3 regions of the Desulfitobacterium metallireducens DSM 15288 genome follow, and region 3 is predicted to be linked to each of the others. Evidence: riboswitches for the same ligand, from Rfam matches in the RefSeq annotation. Region 3 holds a riboswitch; each other region holds the start of a gene.
What was found. Region 3 has a riboswitch for molybdenum cofactor ahead of DESME_RS00800 (molybdopterin molybdotransferase MoeA). Riboswitches for the same ligand answer to the same signal wherever they lie in the genome.
Positions count from the first base shown of each region.

Region 1: another riboswitch for molybdenum cofactor. It lies ahead of DESME_RS07195 (molybdopterin-binding protein); the one in region 3 lies ahead of DESME_RS00800 (molybdopterin molybdotransferase MoeA).
Region 2: another riboswitch for molybdenum cofactor. It lies ahead of moaA (GTP 3',8-cyclase MoaA); the one in region 3 lies ahead of DESME_RS00800 (molybdopterin molybdotransferase MoeA).

Region 1 covers NZ_CP007032.1:1,492,026-1,498,284, forward strand. Annotated here, with positions in the region: gene DESME_RS07175 (M42 family metallopeptidase) at 1-468, shown strand, start outside; tRNA gene DESME_RS07180 (tRNA-Lys) at 549-624, shown strand; gene DESME_RS07185 (4Fe-4S dicluster domain-containing protein) at 781-1,398, shown strand; gene DESME_RS07190 (Crp/Fnr family transcriptional regulator) at 1,377-2,078, opposite strand; molybdenum cofactor riboswitch at 2,175-2,307, shown strand; gene DESME_RS07195 (molybdopterin-binding protein) at 2,302-3,324, shown strand; gene DESME_RS07200 (VWA domain-containing protein) at 3,368-4,723, opposite strand; gene DESME_RS07205 (AAA family ATPase) at 4,720-5,616, opposite strand; gene DESME_RS07210 (NifB/NifX family molybdenum-iron cluster-binding protein) at 5,742-6,116, shown strand.
Region 2 covers NZ_CP007032.1:856,039-862,297, forward strand. Annotated here, with positions in the region: gene DESME_RS04085 (phytoene desaturase family protein) at 1-1,118, shown strand, start outside; gene mobA (molybdenum cofactor guanylyltransferase) at 1,397-1,990, shown strand; molybdenum cofactor riboswitch at 2,100-2,234, shown strand; gene moaA (GTP 3',8-cyclase MoaA) at 2,318-3,289, shown strand; gene moaC (cyclic pyranopterin monophosphate synthase MoaC) at 3,292-3,759, shown strand; gene DESME_RS04105 (MOSC domain-containing protein) at 3,788-4,222, shown strand; gene DESME_RS04110 (MogA/MoaB family molybdenum cofactor biosynthesis protein) at 4,222-4,722, shown strand; gene DESME_RS04115 (NYN domain-containing protein) at 4,794-5,615, shown strand; gene DESME_RS04120 (hypothetical protein) at 5,729-5,980, opposite strand.
Region 3 covers NZ_CP007032.1:167,392-173,650, reverse strand. Annotated here, with positions in the region: gene mobB (molybdopterin-guanine dinucleotide biosynthesis protein B) at 1-498, opposite strand; gene DESME_RS00805 (molybdopterin-binding protein) at 530-1,549, opposite strand; gene DESME_RS00800 (molybdopterin molybdotransferase MoeA) at 1,576-2,793, opposite strand; molybdenum cofactor riboswitch at 2,880-3,007, opposite strand; gene DESME_RS00795 (molybdopterin-dependent oxidoreductase) at 3,005-5,188, opposite strand; gene DESME_RS00790 (radical SAM protein) at 5,185-6,259, opposite strand, start outside.

The DNA.
Region 1 (6,259 bases), 1.3 Mb from region 3:
CTAAAGCGGGTTCAGTCGGAACATGAAATCTCTATTGCTTTTACGGTTCAGGAAGAAGTGGGGCTTAGAGGGGCACAAACTGCGGCCTATGCGCTTGAATCTGATGTTGCAATTGCAGTTGATGTAACGCTAACCGGAGATACGCCTAAAGCCCATCCTATGGAAGTTAAGCTGGGGAGTGGTGTCGCGATTAAAGTTTTTGATCGCTCCATGATCACTCCTCCAAAAGTCAAACAGTGGATGGCTGATACAGCTGAAAAGCAGCAAATTCCTTACCAATGGGAAGTCCTCGAATTTGGAGGTACAGATTCAGGAGCCATTCACCTGACGAAAGGTGGAATTCCAGCGGGAGTACTCTCTGTTCCAACGCGATACGTTCATAGTCCATCCGAAATGATTGATACCGAGGATGTTGAAGCAGCGGTTAACCTCCTCGTAGCTCTGCTTGAAGGTCTTGTTCCTTTCTAATTTATCTATTAATATTTTCTTGTCGAAAAGTCTTGTATTTTAATATTGATAGATATATAATAAATGAGTCGTTTCGATACGCGCCACTAGCTCAGCTGGTAGAGCATCCGACTCTTAATCGGCAGGTCCAGGGTCCGAATCCCTGGTGGCGCACCATAATAAGTTTTAAGCGCAAGTGTCTTATCTAAGATACTTGCTTTTTATATTGCTTTGTAAATTGTGACATAGACCACAGATAACTTACACTTTCTTTGATAGACTGAGTTTAATTATTGTTCGTTCGTTAGAATATGTGAGTTTGGAGGTTAGAGAATGGCGAAATTACCTAGTTATATTTTGGACCATTGCCGCGATCATTGCCCTAAGGCTACTAAAGATTGGACCGGATTTTATACACAACTTGAAAAAGAGATCCAGGAACTTAACCTAAAAGCAACGCTTGAGGAACGTTTTCAATCCTTCCAATTCCACCATATCCCTAAAATTGCTTTGGCAGGATGTCCCAATGGATGTTCGCGACCTCAAATAAAAGATATCGGAGTAACAGGCTTCATGACTCCTCAACTTTCTGGAAATGATTGTTCAGAATGCCAAACTTGCATCTCTGTTTGTCAGGAAAATGCGATTTCGTGGTCTGAGGATGGGATTGCTATTGACACTCAAGAGTGTATATCTTGTGGCGAATGTATTCGTAGTTGCCCGACTGAAAGAATCAGTGCTAAAGAATCAGGATGGTTACTTAGTTTAGGAGGCCGCTTAGGCCGGCATCCTCAATTTGCTAAAAACGTAGGGCAGGTCAGAACAGGGCAAGAGGCTAAGAAGTGGATTTTGAGTATACTCCAAGATTATTGTAATCAGGGGTTAACCGAAGAAAGGCTGAGTCATTATCTCGAGCGTAATAAATGGGTTTATGAACCCAGTCGTTCATGAACCCATTCCCTTAATTTTTCCTTATTTAATATCTTGATTTTCTTTCGTTCGACTTCGATGATCTCTAATTCTTTAAGTTCGCCTAAGATTCGGCTTACAGATTCGCGAGCTAAGCTGCACATGCCAGCTAATTCAGTTGTCGAGAGTGGAATTGTGATCAAAATGCCATCTCCCACAGGCTGACCATGGGCATGAGACAAGGCAAATAATTTTGCGCCAAGACGTGATCGCGCATCGCCAAGGGCCACGTTTTTAATCTGGCGATAAGCACGTCTTAAATCTAAAGCCATACTTTGATAAAAAGGCATCAGGGCTTGAGGGTTTTCATTAAGGTAACGTAATAAGATCGTTCGATCAAGGACCAGTACTTCAGAATTTTCTACAGCTAAAGCGGCATACGGATAAGTCTTCCCATCAAGAGCGACTTCGGGAAAGAAATTTGGAGCCTGAATAACTCTAAAGATTTTCTCTGTAAATTCACTCATTAATAATAATTCAACTCTGCCCTTCAATAGAAGAAAGAAGGTGTTCGCTTCTTCCCCAGAAAAAAACAGATACTGTTTAGATGAATAATGCCGAACACGACTATGCAATTGACAGAGTTCCCAGAAGGTTAAAGGAAGTTGATCCCAGGGAGAACTTTGAGAAAATCGTTCTAAATCATCCTTATTTTTCATCATGGAGATCTTTTTTACTCCTTTAAGATTAGATTTGTTTATTCTATTATTATCATACCATTCTAGCATCAATAAGCCTAAAATTTTATAAAAATTATGCTATAATAATTGTACCGAGCCTAGAGACCTACAGAGTTTCCATGGTCCTAGGCCGTTTCAGGATTCCTGAAACCGGGGTATATCTAGAAATGGATAGGCCTTCCAAATGAAAAGGAGGATTTAGAGCATGGAGAAAATCCGTGTTGAGGATGCAGTTGGAGCTGTACTCATGCATGATATGACACAAATTATTCCTGGACAAAGTAAAGGTCCCCGATTTCGCAAGGGGCATATTGTGAAGGAAGAAGACATTCCTGTACTTCTAAGTATGGGTAAAGAGCATATTTATGTTTGGAATCAGGCTAAAGGGCTTATCCATGAAGATGAAGCAGCTGAGCGTTTAGCAAAAGCGGTAGCAGGTCCTGGACTTACCTTTAGTGAAACCAAGGAAGGAAAAGTCAATCTTCTTGCTGAATATGATGGCTTACTTTATGCTTCAGAAGAGGGTATTTTAGCCCTTAATTCGATCGAAAATGTTGTTCTGGCAACACTTCATAATCATCGTCCTGTGAAAAAGGGCGAAAAAATTGCGGGTACACGGGTTGTGCCGCTCATGGTTGAAGGTGAAGTTGTTTTGGAAGCTGAACGTATAGCCCATGAGTTTTCAGAACCGATTCTCCAAATCCGCGCTTTGCGGTCTCATAAGATAGGGATCGTGACGACCGGAAGTGAAGTCTATCATGGACGGATTGAGGATAAGTTTGGTCCGGTTCTGCGTAAGAAAGCGGAGAAGTTGGGTTCTGTTATTATCGAGCAAAGCTTTGCTGATGACGATGTGTCCATGATCCAAGCTAAGATCCGGGAGCTCATTGGTCAGGGGGCAGAAATGATTTTTGTAACGGGTGGTATGTCTGTTGATCCTGATGACCTTACTCCGACAGCTATTCGGAGTATGGGGGCTGACTTGGTTACCTATGGCGCTCCAGTATTACCTGGAGCGATGTTCCTACTCTCGTATCTAGATGGGATTCCAGTTATGGGGTTACCGGGTTGCGTGATGTATTCACGGACGACAGTTTTTGATTTAGTCGTAACTCGGCTTCTAGCAGGTGAAAAATTAACTCGACAAGATATTGTTAAATATGGGCATGGTGGATTATGTTTAGAATGTCCAGAATGCACCTATCCTCATTGCCCCTTCGGAAAATAATATGGATATGAAACAAAGAGACCTTCTGGGTCTCTTTGTTTATCTAGAAGATCCTTCTGCTTACGAGCTGAAGATCTTTAATCGTTCGGCATCTGAAAACACCAGTACAATAAGGCAAGTATTCTTTTAGAATATTATCTGATGAGTACCAATCCTTTTTATCAAGAGGATTCAGCCAATAGACCCGCTTTACTTTTTTGTTAATTTCTTGCAGATATTCAACTTGAGAAGGACAATAATTATTTCGCCCATCACCAAGGATCAAGACTGTTGCCTGTGAAGAGATTAGAGGTAACCAATCGTTTTGAAACTCTGAAAGTACTTTCCCGTAATCGGAATATCCTGAGGAGTTACGATGACTCCAGGCTTGGGCCGAGTCCAAAGTATTGAAACCTTCCTCATGGGTAATATCCCAAAGGGAATCAATGAAAAGAAAAAGCCTGGTTTTACGAAAACGCAACTTGAGGTGAGAGATTAAGAAAAGTAAGAATTTGGAGTAGGGGAGAACTGAGTTGGAAATATCACAAAGAACAACAAGTTCTGGTCTCTGTGGAACACGCGCTTGGTAGCTCAAACGAAAAATAGTCCCGTTCCCTTGTACAAGTTCCTGTATAGCTCGATGGATACTGATTTCTCCGTGTCTTGAGGACTTCTTCCTGAACCCTGGCCGTTGTGCTAAGCGTTTGCCAAGGATTTTGAGGGCCTGCTGGACCGTGCTTTTTTCTTCTTGGTTAAAAGATTCTAGGGGCCTGTATAGCCAATGCTCGGCTTTTAGAAGCTCCCACTGATTTTCCTTTTTGATTCGGTTCCATAGTATTTGTTGACGAATTTTTTTGTGAAATTCAGATTTTAAGGTGATAAATTGCTGTAATTCATCTTCAGCAATTTCACCTTTTTGGTAAGACAATTCTTTTAAATTAAGGACCTGATGTAGGCCCATCTGACCTAATACCCACTGAATTTGATCTTCAGTTCCTAATACTTCGATTTCTTGAGGCATAAGCTGAAGGTAGGTTTGAAGGCTCTGGGGAGATGTAAGCTCACTTTTAAAACTAGAGGGGTTTGGAAAGACACTGACCCCTCCAAAACCTCGTCCTAGACCTTGACCACCGGGTGCAATTGGCACTTCTAAGGGAATATTTGCTTCTTCATTTGGTTCAGGGTTGCCATAGGAATCCAGTAGCAGCATGGACCAAATAGTGTCGAAAAGCGGATTCTCGTGGGAGGAATGAACAAAATTGGCTTTCAACATTGTTTTTAGATCAAGTTCAGGAAATTGGGTTAAGCAAAATGAAACATTTTCAAGATCAGCAAGCGATATTGAAAATTCAGCCTGCCTCAGAGCATAGATCAATTGAAGAAGAGACCACCCGTTGAGTTGTTTCTCCTTTGAATTCATGAGTTTTGCCCCGAATGTTCTTTTCTCTGAACTTCTTCAGCTTGCCAGATTTTTAGACGATCTTCTAATTTTTTTAAGTCACCAGGGTATTTAAGAAGGAGGTTCAGCGCACCGGATAGCTGATCCAAGTCTATTCGCTCTTGCTTAAGAATCTGTAAGGCTTGAACAAAGTCGATACTTTCGGATACACTTGGCAATTTGCGTAAGGGAAGTTTACGGACTTTCGCTACAAACTGACAAACATCTTCAATCAGTTTTGATCCTATCTTGGGATTTTTACGTTCAAGAATCATGATTTCCCTTAATATAGAAGGATAGTCGAGTTCAAGGTGCACGCACCGTCTTCGTAGTGCGTCACTCAATTCCCGGGTATTATTGCTTGTTAAAATGACGATTGGACGCGTTGTAGCGTAAAAAGTTCCTCGCTCTGGAATTGTCACTTGAAATTCGCCTAAGAGTTCGAGTAAAAAGCTTTCAAATTCTTCATCACTCTTATCCAATTCGTCAATAAGTAATACGACAGGTTTTGGAGATAAGATCGCTTTAAGCAAGGGACGGGCCAATATAAATTCCTCACTATAGAGATCAAATTTAACATCATTCCAGCTCGAATCTTTACTTTGTAAGCGTAAGAGCTGTTTGGGATAATTCCAATCATAAAGCGCTTTTTGAGCATCAAGCCCTTCATAACATTGTAATCGAATTAAAGGACGGTTACAGGCCCTGGCTAAAGCTATAGCGAGTTGAGTTTTTCCAACTCCTGCTGGCCCTTCAATAAGACAGGGCTTGTCCAAAGCGAGAGCTAAAAATAAGGTCGTCCCTTTTTGCTCGTCCAGGATATAGTCTTGCTCTTCTAAGGACCGGATTAATTCCGTAGGTGAATTCAGCCTCATTGCGAGAACCTCCTTTTTTTAGTTAAAGCGAAAGGCTATTTGACACTCCTTAACTCATCGATTATATTTATGGTGTGGACACCCCCTAGGGGTAGAGCTTTTGAATGTGAAAGGAGCGAATAAATATGGCGAAGAAAATAGCGATACCGACTGAAGGAGAGATTGTCAATGGTCACTTTGGTCGCAGCCAAGCATTCACAGTCTTTGAAATTGGAGATGGTCAGGTTCTTAAGCAAGAATTAATGGATACTCAAGGTTTCGAGCATCAACACGCCGGAATTGCACAACTCTTAAAATCAAAAGGGGTTGAGACAGTCATTTGTGGCGGAATTGGACCAGGAGCGATTCAAGGGTTGGAAAGTAATGGCTTAGAAGTCCTAAGAGGAGCGAGTGGATCGATTCGAGATGTTGCAGAGTCCTACGCTAAAGGAACCTTCAAAGGGACAGATGCTGTCTGTGACCATTCTCACGGCCATGACCATGACCATCATCAACACTAAACTAATATTTAGGTATAAGGGATTCCGTTTTTACAAAAAATAGATTGTGGTTTCTTTAAATTTAAGATCCGTGAAAGGATGGATGTGGAATGGGAGCTCATAAAAAAGTCTCACGTGCCAAATCCCCAATTAGTGTGAGAGAC
Region 2 (6,259 bases), 690 kb from region 3:
AAATGATCCGAGTCGCTCTTTTGTTTACGACCATCCCAAATCCGACCGAAAAACCCTATGATCTCTATTCTTGGCTAGACTGGCTAAAAATGTTCTACAAACTCCACCCCTATTTTAAGGATTTTCAAAAATATGCCCAAATTACTTTAGGTGATTTTGCCGATCAATTTAGGGATCCCCTCATCCGTGAAACCTTGAAGTGTTTTCCTCCAACTTATCAGGGAATGTCTCTGTTCTTTTGCACTTTAGCGTCTTATCATAATCAGGATGCCGGTTACCCTCTGGGAGGATCTCGGGAGTTTAGCAAGTCCATCGCCAAACACTATACGGATTTAGGCGGAAAGCTCCATTATAAGGCTAAAGTGGATCGAGTTTTGGTCAAGAACAATCAAGCGGTAGGAATCCGGCTCAGTGATGGAACGGAAGTGTGTGGAGATTATATTTTGCCCGCGATAAACAGCTATTCAACCATGTTTGACCTGCTCGGGGGGCGCTATGTTAATCAAAAACTCAAAGGTTATTATGAGACCCTTCCCACGTTGACTAATGTGCAAGTTGCACTCGGTGTCGATTATGACTTAAGTCAAGAACCTCACTTTCTCGGTGTAAAATTGCCCGAACCTGTCACTCTGGGCGGGATGACCATTCAATATGTTTTTTTGAAACATTATGGTTATGACACGTCCCTAAGCCCTTCAGGAAAGTCTTTGGTGCTTTCGTTCTTTGAAGCTTCTTATGATTATTGGAAAAACCTTGCCGATAATCCCGAAGCATATGCTGCGGAGAAAAAGAAGTTTTCTGATTTAGTGATTCAAGCCTTGAATCAGAAATATCCCGTTTGTAAGGGTAACATAGAGATGGTAGATGTTGCTACTCCCTTGACGTATGTCCGTTATACCGATACGTGGAAAGGGGCCTACATGTCCTGGATTGAGATGACAAAAACCGGTTTCCTGCGTGTTTCACGGACATTACCCGGACTTGAAAATCTTTATATGCTTAGTCAGTGGACGAACCCGCCAGGAGGTTTACCTAGTGCTTTAGTATCTGGCCGCTGGGCAATCCAGATTTTGTGTAAGAAAGATAAGAAGGCGTTTACAACTACAAAGACCAAGTAAAGTTTTATATATGGAAATGTGTATCTATTGGTAGTCTTATACTTAATTACAAATAGTCACGATTTGGTAGTCAAGTCGTGGCTGTTTTTCGTTGCTAATGTCTATGTTAAAAATACGTTAATGTTTTTGCATAGGAGTTTTTCCTTGCTAGTACGCCCAGCGTCGTTTAATATAACTCTGTTTCGCTTTTAAATGTTGCTTTCAAGAAAAATAGAGTATATCATTTTTTTAGCAGTGTATCATTTTTGACATGGGGAGGGGGCTTTAAAATTTTAGAGATGACAGGCATTGTGCTTGCAGGTGGGAAGAGCTCACGCATGGGTAAAAATAAAGCCTTTTTAGAATTTGATGGGAAGCCCTTAATCGAAAAAAATTTAGCTATTCTCGAAACGCTTTTTAGTGAGGTTTTGATAAGTAGTAATACGCCTGAACTTTATAAGAGTTATCAAGAAAAAGTCGTTCAAGATCGATATTCTGGCAGTGGACCCTTTGGGGGGCTTCATGCTTGCTTGGAAGAATCGCGTACCGAGTATGCGTTCTTTGTCGCCTGCGATATCCCAATCTTGGATCCTGCGCTTATTCAATATATGGCCTCCTTGACTGAAGGGTATGAGTGTGTTGTTCCAAGGACAGAGGATGGAATGCATCCCTTGTTTTCTTTCTATAATAAATCATGTCTCCCTAAAATAGAGGATTTTCTGAAAGTAGGGCACTTTAAAGTGATTGACCTATTTCCTTTTTTATCTGTTCGATATGTGGAAGAAAAAGAACTCGCTCGTTTTGGTGACCCTCGGTTGCTGATGTGTAATGTGAATACACCTGAAGAGTGGTCTGGATTTCAAAATAGATTTATGGAAAATGTAAAAAAATAAAGAGGAATTTGTAGGTTAAACGCGAATTAAGTATTATTAAAATAATATTTTATAAAGATCAAAAACTATGTATAATAGAAATAGACATCTAAACAAATGATTAAGTTAAGTGAATATCTTGCTCCGAAACTAGATAACCTAAGGCCTTTTTTAAGGTGACGGTGACTAGGCTAGTGTTTATACACTCGGGTATTGTCGGAAACGATAATATCTCCTATTGGAAAGGAGTCTGTTAAGGCAAAGCGGGAATACTCCGCGGTTAAAACAGACCGCGGAGTATTTTTATTTTATCGATTTTTAAACGCCTTGATGGAAAGAGGGATTAAAATGCAAGACCAATTTCAACGGCGAATTGAATATCTACGTATCTCCATCACAGATCGCTGTAATCTACGGTGTCAGTACTGCATGCCTGCTACGGGTGTTCAATGGATACCTCATGAAGATATTCTAAGTTTTGAGGAAATTTATCGCTTGGTTAAATTGAGTACGCATCTCGGTTTTAAACGTTTTCGCCTTACAGGTGGGGAACCCCTTGTGCGAAAAGGACTAGTTGATTTCATCAGTCAAGTTTCTCAAGTTCCTGGGGTCGAGGATTTAATGCTAACGACGAATGGAATACTCTTGCCGGAAATGGCCTTTGATTTGAAAGCGGCAGGCTTGAATCGTGTCAATATTAGTTTAGATACCTTTGATCCAGACCGTTTTAGGGAAATAACGCGTGGCGGAGATGTGAACAAAGTATTTCAGGGGATTGCTCGTTCCTTAGAGGTTGATTTAAAACCAGTAAAATTAAATGTTGTGGTTGTTCGCGATTTTAACCTGCATGAATTACCGAAGTTTCTTGAACTCGCTCAGAAATATCCCATCCATGTTCGCTTTATCGAGCTTATGCCGATTGGGGTCAGTTCTGATCAACGCAACGAATTCGTCCCGATTGCTGAAATGAAGGAAATTCTGGGGTTACAAGGATTGGAACCTGAGAAGAAAGAGTTTGGTGGTGGACCGGCTGAGTATGTATCACCAGAGGGCTTTCAGGGAAACGTTGGATTTATTAGTGCGTTAAGCCGGCATTTTTGTAGCACCTGTAACCGTATGCGCTTGACGGCTGACGGAAAATTACGGCCCTGCTTGCATAGTCCGAAAGAAGTTGATTTACGTCAAGCCTTGCGAAATGGAAGTACTGATGAAGAACTTTTACAGATATTAGAACAAGCCATCTGGAATAAACCAGCGGAACACCATATGAATGAGGAAGCATGGCAAGGGAATCGCGTGATGTCACAGATCGGAGGATAAAGATGGAACTCACACATTTTGATGAAAATGGCCGGGCGAGGATGGTCGATGTCAGTGACAAAGGAGAAACGAGACGCGTAGCTGTTGCACGCGGAAAAGTTGAAATGCAACCGGAAACCCTCGAGCGGATTCGTCAGGGGCAAATTGCTAAGGGAGATGTTTTAGCTGTTGCCCAAGTGGCGGGTATCATGGGGGCTAAACAGACGTCAAACTTGATACCGATGTGTCATCCTTTGGGAATTACGGGTGCAGAACTAAATTTTGAAATTGTCCCTCCGGGAACAATAGAAATCGAGGCCACGGTTAAAGTCACGGGGAAAACGGGAGTTGAAATGGAGGCCTTAACGGCCGTCAGTGTTGCTGCATTAACCATTTACGATATGTGTAAGGCAATCGACAAAAGGATGAAGATTGGCGAAATCCGCCTTATGGAAAAAGAAGGCGGAAAGAGCGGACATTTTGTACGTTAATAAGAGTTATAATAAAGGGGATAGAATAATGGCTAAAATTATTGCAGTATGTACCAGCGAACGTAAAGGTATGCGTAAGAAAAACGTAGGTGAAGGAACTTTAAAAGTGAAATTCGGAATCGAAGGGGATGCCCATGGTGGGGATTGGCATCGCCAAGTGAGTTTGCTCGCGATGGAAAGCATTAAAAAGATGCAGGACAAAGGACTGGATGTAGGTCCTGGCGATTTTGCAGAGAATTTAACCACAGAAGGAATTGATCTAGTGAGCTTACCCATTGGCACAAAACTTAAAATCGGCGATGCGGGTGTAGGTGAAGTGACTCAGATCGGTAAGGAATGTCATGCCAAATGTGCGATCTATTATCAAGCTGGAGATTGCGTAATGCCTAAAGAAGGAATTTTTATCAAGGTCTTAGAGGGAGGCCAAGTACGGGTGGGAGATAGTATTGAGGTGATGAATTGATGTTCAGAGTCGGTGTAATCACGGCTAGCGATAAGGGCTCTCGAGGAGAAAGAGAAGACCTCTCAGGTGCGCTCTTAAAGGAATTAGTCAAGGAGATTGAGGGAGAAGTCGTGGCATATGTCGTTCTCCCAGATGAGCAACAACAATTAGCTCAAAAGATGCGGGAATGGGCTGATGAGCTGAGTTTAGATCTGATCTTAACCACCGGTGGAACGGGTTTTTCTTTGCGAGATGTAACACCAGAGGCGACCAAGGATGTCGCAGACCGCATGGTTCCTGGAATTGCGGAAGTAATGCGCTATGAAAGTTATAAGATTACGCCTAAAGCCATGCTCAGTCGAGCGGTTGCGGCTTTGCGAAAACGCACCCTCATTGTGAATATGCCAGGTTCTCCGAAAGCGGTTAAAGAATGTTGGCAGGCTATCGCGCCCGCTTTACCCCATGGAATTCAAATTCTCAAAGGGGAAGCCAGTGAGTGTGCTACGCCCATAAACTCCTAAAAGTGCTTGTCACCCCTGTCCGGTTTACGCATACAGTATAGTAGGCGAACCGGGAACGGGGTGATTTTATTTTGAAGGCAATCGCTTTTGTAGATTATGAAAATATCTGGACGGGCTTGTTAGATAGGGGATACGAGTTAACCCCGGAAATTTTGATGCAAGCGATCCAAACCTATGCGGAGAGAAATGATCTCAGTATTACTGGAATTTACCTTTATGCTAACTTTGATCGCGAAGAATTTTGGAGAACCCAGACGTCCTTCGAAAAAACCAACGTTTTTACACGCCATGTGTTTGGTAAAAATAATTATGCAAACACCGAGTTGAGAAAAAATGCTGCCGATGTCGAACTTATTCTTGAGGCTCAAGAAATTTTGATCACCCGGACCTCGACGTTTGATACGTTTCTCCTGTTTACTGGTGATGGTGATTTTTTACCCCTAGCGCGAAAAATCCGAGCATGGGGTAAAGACGTTCGAGTGATGGGCGTCAATGGAAGCACACATCATGTTTTGCAAGCGTTTGGCGGATCAAATTTCTTTGAGGAATTTTTGAACCATGAGCTCGGGTATAAACCAGACCAGGATCTGGAACGAGGAATTCAGATTCTCGCCCAGCTTCAGTTAAGTATGGCTTATGTCGCCTCAACAAAGGCTCGATTAGCGTTGACTGAAGGGCTGCATCGGTCAATATCTCAAGTGAAAGAACTCATTCGATTTGCATTAAGGGAAAAAGTTTTCCTTGAGCGAGAATTTTCAGATGCAAGTCTAAAAATCGGGAAAACCAAAATATATTTGCTCAATCTCGAAAATGAACGCGTTCAGAATGTCCTAGGGGATACCCTGAGCGAAATCCGAGCACGGTATGTCAAGATAGGTGTAATCTCAAGCTAACTTTTAGATATTTTAGTGGGGCTGTTGCATGAACAATGTAGCGGCCCCTTGTGCTTCTACGAAAGCTAAATATGTAAAAAGCCGGTTAGGAGATACTCCTAACCGGGAAGAGGTTATTGGCTAACAAAGGTGATTTGACGAAGAGGAATTCGCACAACCGGACGAAGACCATCGATTGGATTTCCAACATTGGAGAAAAGCTGCGCATTGGTTAAGGTCGCTACTCCATCTTGTAGTCCACCAAAGTTTCCAATCCAGAACGAAGAGTCCATGCCAATTCTCAGTTGAGCACCAATGGGATACGTGTCAAATAAACCAAGAATAAAGGGTCTGCAGTTGAATCCTCCAAGTCCTCCAAAGCTCATAATAACATTCTCCTTTTCTTTGGATTGGCCGTCGGAACGACCTCCTAGAAGATTAGAGCGGAGAGGATTAAAAGCTTTGTTAGAAGGAATCTCCCTTTGCTAACCAAGACTTTCTATTTCTAATTTAGTGTATGATCAAATGTCAAAAAAGTTCAAGTAGAGGGAACAGATCACGAATAAAACTTGACCGGCTTGGTTAATATAGGAGTTAGAGCAGGTGGGGAGACCTTGAAATTCATGTTATATAAATAACGCAGTAAGATGGAGATATTCGAAGGT
Region 3 (6,259 bases):
TCACTCCAGATACTTATTAACCAGAATATCAGCGACTCCTTGAAAATCATTAATATCAAGAACTGGAACAGAGGTATTCAACCCCTTGACATCGCTTACGATAGCTATAAGATATTCGGATGGAGAAATAATTTCTGTCCCTTTTTCCTTTCGAATCACTTCAACTCTCGGTCTTGTCGAGGCTTTATATCCTTCAACGAGAATAATATCAACACCACTGATTAAAGGAATAACGTCTTCAATTTCTTGTTTGCGTTCCGTCTTCTGAATCATGGCATATTTATCAGGCCCTATAATAGTTGTTGATTTTGCCCCGGCCTGAGCAAATCTCCAAGAATCCTTTCCCGGTATATCAATGTCAAAGCCATGAGTATCACTTTTAACTGCTCCCACTTCATAGCCGCGTTGAACGAGTTCTTGAATGAGCTTTTCCATAAACGTCGTCTTTCCTGTATCTGACCGGCCGGCGACAATACAAACCACCGGAATATTGTTCATAAAAGCCTCCTTTCCGCCGCTGGCGGCACTCTTAACGTCCGAAATAACAATTCGGGTAATGACAGGTTGGGCAATTTCGGCACAATCCGCCTTCCCCCATGCGTATAAAGTCTTCTTGGGTTAAATAGTCCCCTGCAAAAACCCGAGGTAAAACAACATCAAAAACTGTTGTCTTACAGTATATTGCCGCACCAGGAACCCCAAATACAGGGACTTCATCAAGATACGCCATCATCATCATATTTCCCGGTTGAGCAGGTGTCCCTTGAGTAATGACTCTTGCCCCCGTATTTCGAATGGCTCCCGGCGTTAAGTCATCAGGATCTACAGACATCCCGCCGGTTACAATAATCAAATCTGCTTTCTGAGTAAAAAATTTGACAATACTTTTCTCAATCATCTTGCAGTCATCCGGACAATATTCTTGTCCAATAACCTCTGCATCAAAGTGAGCTAACTTTTCAAGGATAACAGGCCCAAATTGATCTTTAATTCTTCCTTTATAAACTTCACTTCCTGTAATGACGAGACCTACCCTGAGCTTTTTGAAGGGCATAACCTTAAATACCGGCCCCGCTAAACGGCATAGCTCTTCCACCTTTAAAATATTCTCTTCTTTTGTCACTAGCGGAACAATTCTTGCGCTAGCAACTTTTTCTTGTTCATTTACGACAAAATTATTGGGTAACGAAGGTACCGTCACATGCTCAATGGAATTTAGTCTCGTCAAAAGGGAACTATTGACTTTAAATAAGCCGCGAGTTGTTGCTTTAAGAAGTGATTTTCCTTCCTCAGGCTCTGTTTTTATAAGATTTTTACCCATAACCGCTTGGGCAATTCGGATGGCTGCATCCTCTTCATGGATCTCCCCAGCATTATCTTCCCAAATAAAAATGTGCTCTTTGCCTATGCTTAGGAGTTCCTGAATATCGTCTTGAGTGATAATATGATTCCTGCAAAAGGCTCTGCCCTTAAATTTCCCTGGGATCACTTTCGTCATATCATGGCATAGCTTCATGCCGATGGCTTCTTGTACTGCTACCTTTTTCACGTCTTTACTCCTCTCTCTAAAGAATGTCAGCTAATTAAATACGCGGCTAATTTTTCTCCGGACTTCTTCGGCCCGCTCCCCTCGGGGACTTCCGTCAAAATATTACAGCCAATCATGGAACTTAAGATCCCGTTGCCTTGATCTCCCGTCGGCTCCATCATACTGACTCCCTCTTCAAAGACCAAGCGGCCTCTGAGGAATCTCCTGCGCGGGCTTTCTTTCTTAAAATCTTTCTTCAGCGTAACTTCAATTTTCTCGTTCAAATAATTCGTTCTGCCGGCCATTTTCTTAATAAACGGAACGGCCACGAGATGGAAATTGGTTAAAGCTGCCGAAGGATTTCCCGATAATCCTAAAATCAGTTTGCCGTCTTTAACTGCCGCCGCCGTCGCAGATCCTGGTTTGATCTCGATTTTTTTATAAAGAAGATTGGCCCCTATATATTCCATCGCTCGGCTGACCATATCATAATCTCCTACCGATACTCCGCCGGTCGTTAATACCAAATCCGCTTGATCCAAAGCCTGCTCTATTAAGGCGGCGATTTCTTCTTTTCGGTCTTTCGCTGTACCGATAATTAAGGGAATAGCACCTATCGATTGGATATTGCCAAAAAGCGTATAACAGTTCGTATTGCGAATCTTTCCCGGAATCAACTGCTCTGAAATGTCGATAAGCTCATCCCCAGTACTGATAATCGCAATTTTAGGGATCTTATAAACTGCGATATCTTCCTGACCGATCGCTGCGATTAAACCCATAATCGGTGAGGTAATCGCCGTTCCTTTCGAAGCAATCAATGTTCCCCGCTTAACATCTTCGCCAGCGGGCACAATATTTTCGCCCGGCTGAAACGAGGCAGTAATTTTGACCTGATTTTTAAGGATAACCGTTTCTTCGAACTTGATTACGGCGTCTGCTCCTTCCGGGATGGGAGCCCCAGTTAAAATCTTAACCGCCGTTCCGGATTCGACGGTATTTGCAGAAGTGTAACCGGCAGGAACTTCATCGATGATGTTAAGGATTACTGGATTCGTTGGGCTTGCATTTTCTGTGTCCTGAGCGCGAAAAGCATAACCATCATACGGAGAGCGAGCAAAAGGAGGGATATTTTCCTGAGCTGCAATATCTTCAAATAACACTCTCCCAAAGGATTCTTTTATATTTACCTGCTCACTTTCCATTACTGAACAATGATCAAATACTAAGCTTTGTGCCTCTTCCAACGTAATGTTATTTTTCATCGTTATCCCCCTTTTTCGATATAATATAAAACTCCCGCATTCGAGAAAATGCAGGAGTTTCGAAGGTTAACTTTTAATACGCTAACCCATTTTTTCATGCATCTCCTTCGCATACAGCAAGTAATAGAATTTCTTCTATTACTCCGTGGACTCAGTCCAGACCTCATTCCATAGCATCTACTTTAGGAAATAAGGCTCGGAGAAAACTTTATTATTTAGTTTTTTCTACACGGCAAGGTATTCCATTATAGGTCCAGGTTCCAACTAACGAGTCGGAAGTTTCGAAATCTCCACTAGTCAAAACATTGGCATTGGAAAACCACAGTCCGCCCAATTCAGGTTCTGCAGCGCTCATTTCCGGGTACCACCAGCCATATTCCACACTGACGGTATCCTCGCACATGGGAACGATCTTAGTTATAAATCGCGCCTTGCCTCGTTCTGTCTCTACCCAAACTGAACATCCCTCTTCTAATCCCAATCGATTCGCTGTATCCAAGCTCATTTCTACAATAGGCTCTGGATGAGAGGTACGAAACTTCTCAAGTTGATGATAACTTGACGCATAATAAGGCTGAAAACGAGCTCCGCTCATGAGCAACAGAGGGAAATCCTTGCTGCTTTCCGGAAGTTTTTTGGATCTGGGTAAAGGATCATCGCCTATTTCCTTTAATAGTTCGCTATATACTTCAACTTTGCCGCTGACTGTGGCAAACCCCACGGGAAATCCGTTTGGATCAAGTTCTTCATATTTAAAGTATCGATTTTCCTGAGAATATAAACCGGTCATACTAAACTCATCCCACGTTAAACCAAGCGGCGATAAACTTGCTTCCAGACTGTCGCGATACGTATCCCAGGGCCAATCCTTTTCTTGACCGAGCCTGATCCCAAGCTCTTTCCAAAAATAAAAATCCGGGCGTCGTTCATAGTAGGGTTCAACTGCCTGATCACCGCCGTAAGCAATGTTCGCTACCCCGGCTTTTGTCTCCAACAAAGGGCGTTCTAAAGCTCCGGCACTCGGCAATATATAATCTGCAAGCATAGCGGTAGGGGTCTTAAACAATTCCAAAACGACGAGGAGATCCAAGCTCTTTAAAGCCTTATGCACCAGCTGGGTATCTGCCTGAGTTAAAAGAGGATTTGAGGCCATGACAATCATGGAGCGAATAGGATAAGGATCACCCGTTAACATTGCCTGCCATACTTGATTGGGATGTGCGGAAGTCAGGTAACGCATAGGAAGTCGTTTGTTATGCTTCATCGTTTGTTCTCGAACTTTAGCATAGCCTGCATAGGATTGGAGCTTTAGTTTATCTTTTCCTAGATGTTTTGGATTTGTTGCTGCAAAGGGTTCACTCAGTTCCAAGTCAAGCTCAGGGATAAAATCAGGCATTTCGCTGAGATGAGATGTTCCAGGCACATCGACGTTACCCGTTATTGCTCTTAAAATGGCCAGCGCTCGATGAGTTGGCAAGCTGTTAACCCCAAGCTGGTCAATCCCTCTTCCGCTATACAAAGTAGCGGGTGAATTACCTGCAAATAAGTGAGCTGCCTCAATTACATTCTCCGCTTTTATCCCCGTAATCTTCTCAACATAGGACGGAGTATACGGAGTAAGATGCTCAGCGAGACGGTCAAACCCATGGCACCATTTTTGAACAAACTCTTGATTATAAAGCTTTTTCTTCACAATAACGTGTAAAAATCCAAGCGCTAGAACTATATCTGTTCCTGGGCGCACCGGAAGCCAAAGCGTTGCTTGCTCCGCCGTCCGAGTATATCTGGGATCAACAACAATCAATGGTTTTTTTGTCCGACTGAATTCTAAGACTGTACGCCAGAACAAAGAGTTATCCGATTCTGCAGGGTTAACACCCCAAAGAATCGCACATCCCGTATTTTCCGGATCGAGCTCCATATCAATCGGCCAGCCGTACGTCAGTGTATTTACCCAGATTCCCGGATTCCAGCAAATCTGCCCGATTCCCATATTATTAGCGCTGCCAAAGAGAGACATAAACCGATGCAATGGCCAAAATGTCGTATGCGGACCCCCGATGCTTGTTGCCAGCATCTCGGGACCAAACTTATCCTTAAGCGATTGAAGCTTTTCCCCGATCTCATCCAAAGCTTGCTCCCAGGAAATTCTTTCCCACTGACCACTGCCTCGTTCCCCTACGCGTTTTAAAGGATAGTTTATTCGTTGAGGATGATCCATGACCGTCGTAATCATCGGCCAACGACGGCAACCCCTCATAATCATCCCATCATAGGGGAACCGGGAAGGATCAGGTTTAACTTTGGTCACTCGCCCGTCTTTGACAGTTGCTATAATTCCGCATTGATATCCACAGAATCGGCAATTCGTCTGAATCGTGCTATTCTCCGTCATTTTGAATTACCTGCAGGCAAGCTTAATTCACTCTGCTTCTTTCCCTCAATATTGGTAAGCTGGTATACGCAGAAAGGAATTAACCCCCCGTTTTTGCCGGCTACAATCATGCTGCACTCTTTTAATTTTTGAAGATCCATATTCATGGCATCCATATAATTCTCAATCAAGATCGATAATCCGGGTTTTAAATCTGGATATTTATTCGCGGCAATGTCCGCAAAAACCGAACCTTGCGGGCTGCCTGGATTAAACGACTGAATGTACTCTTGACGTGTCAGCCTGCGGCTTAAGGGTTGAAGCTGACCTTTATCCTCAACAAGATAAGTCGAACAAGAGCATAAAGGATGTGAACATCCTAAAGGCCAGAAGTCATACGGTTCAATCAATCCCTGGCTCTGCTTTGCAAGCATAAAGATGACATCCCCCATCGTCAGACGCTTATGCATGGAGACATTAAAGCGGCCGGAGCCAAACGCAGGCTGATACGCAATACCGACGATAACGTCTCTATTCTGCAAAGCAAATTGTAAGACGTCGCCCATTTGGTCTTCATTTGTTCCTTCAATGACGGTCATTGCCAAAACGACTTGAACACCGGCCTCCCGGCAATTTTTAATAGCCTGGAGTTTAGTTTCCAGCAAATCCTTCCCACGAATCGTTTTGTAAACCGACGGCGTTAACCCGTCAAACTGCAGATAAATTCCGCTGATTCCTGCATCCGCAAGTTTTTTTATATAATCGAGATTCTGTCCGATGACCACGCCGTTTGAATTGATTTCGATGGCATTAAAACCAATTTCCCGTCCCAAACGGACAATATCAGGCAAATCCTTGCGTGTCGTCGGTTCACCGCCGGTCAGCTGAATGCTTGTTTCCGTATTGGTATTCTTCAGGATATACTTAAACTTTGCTTCAATGGCTTGGAGTGAAGGATCCGGTGATGCACGAAATTCATCAGCAGCCATAAAACAAACTGGACAGCGCAAGTTGCAGCGTTCCGTTACTTCAATTTCAACTAAAGTCGGATGGCGAAGGTGAGCCTTGCATAACCCACAATCATTTGGACAT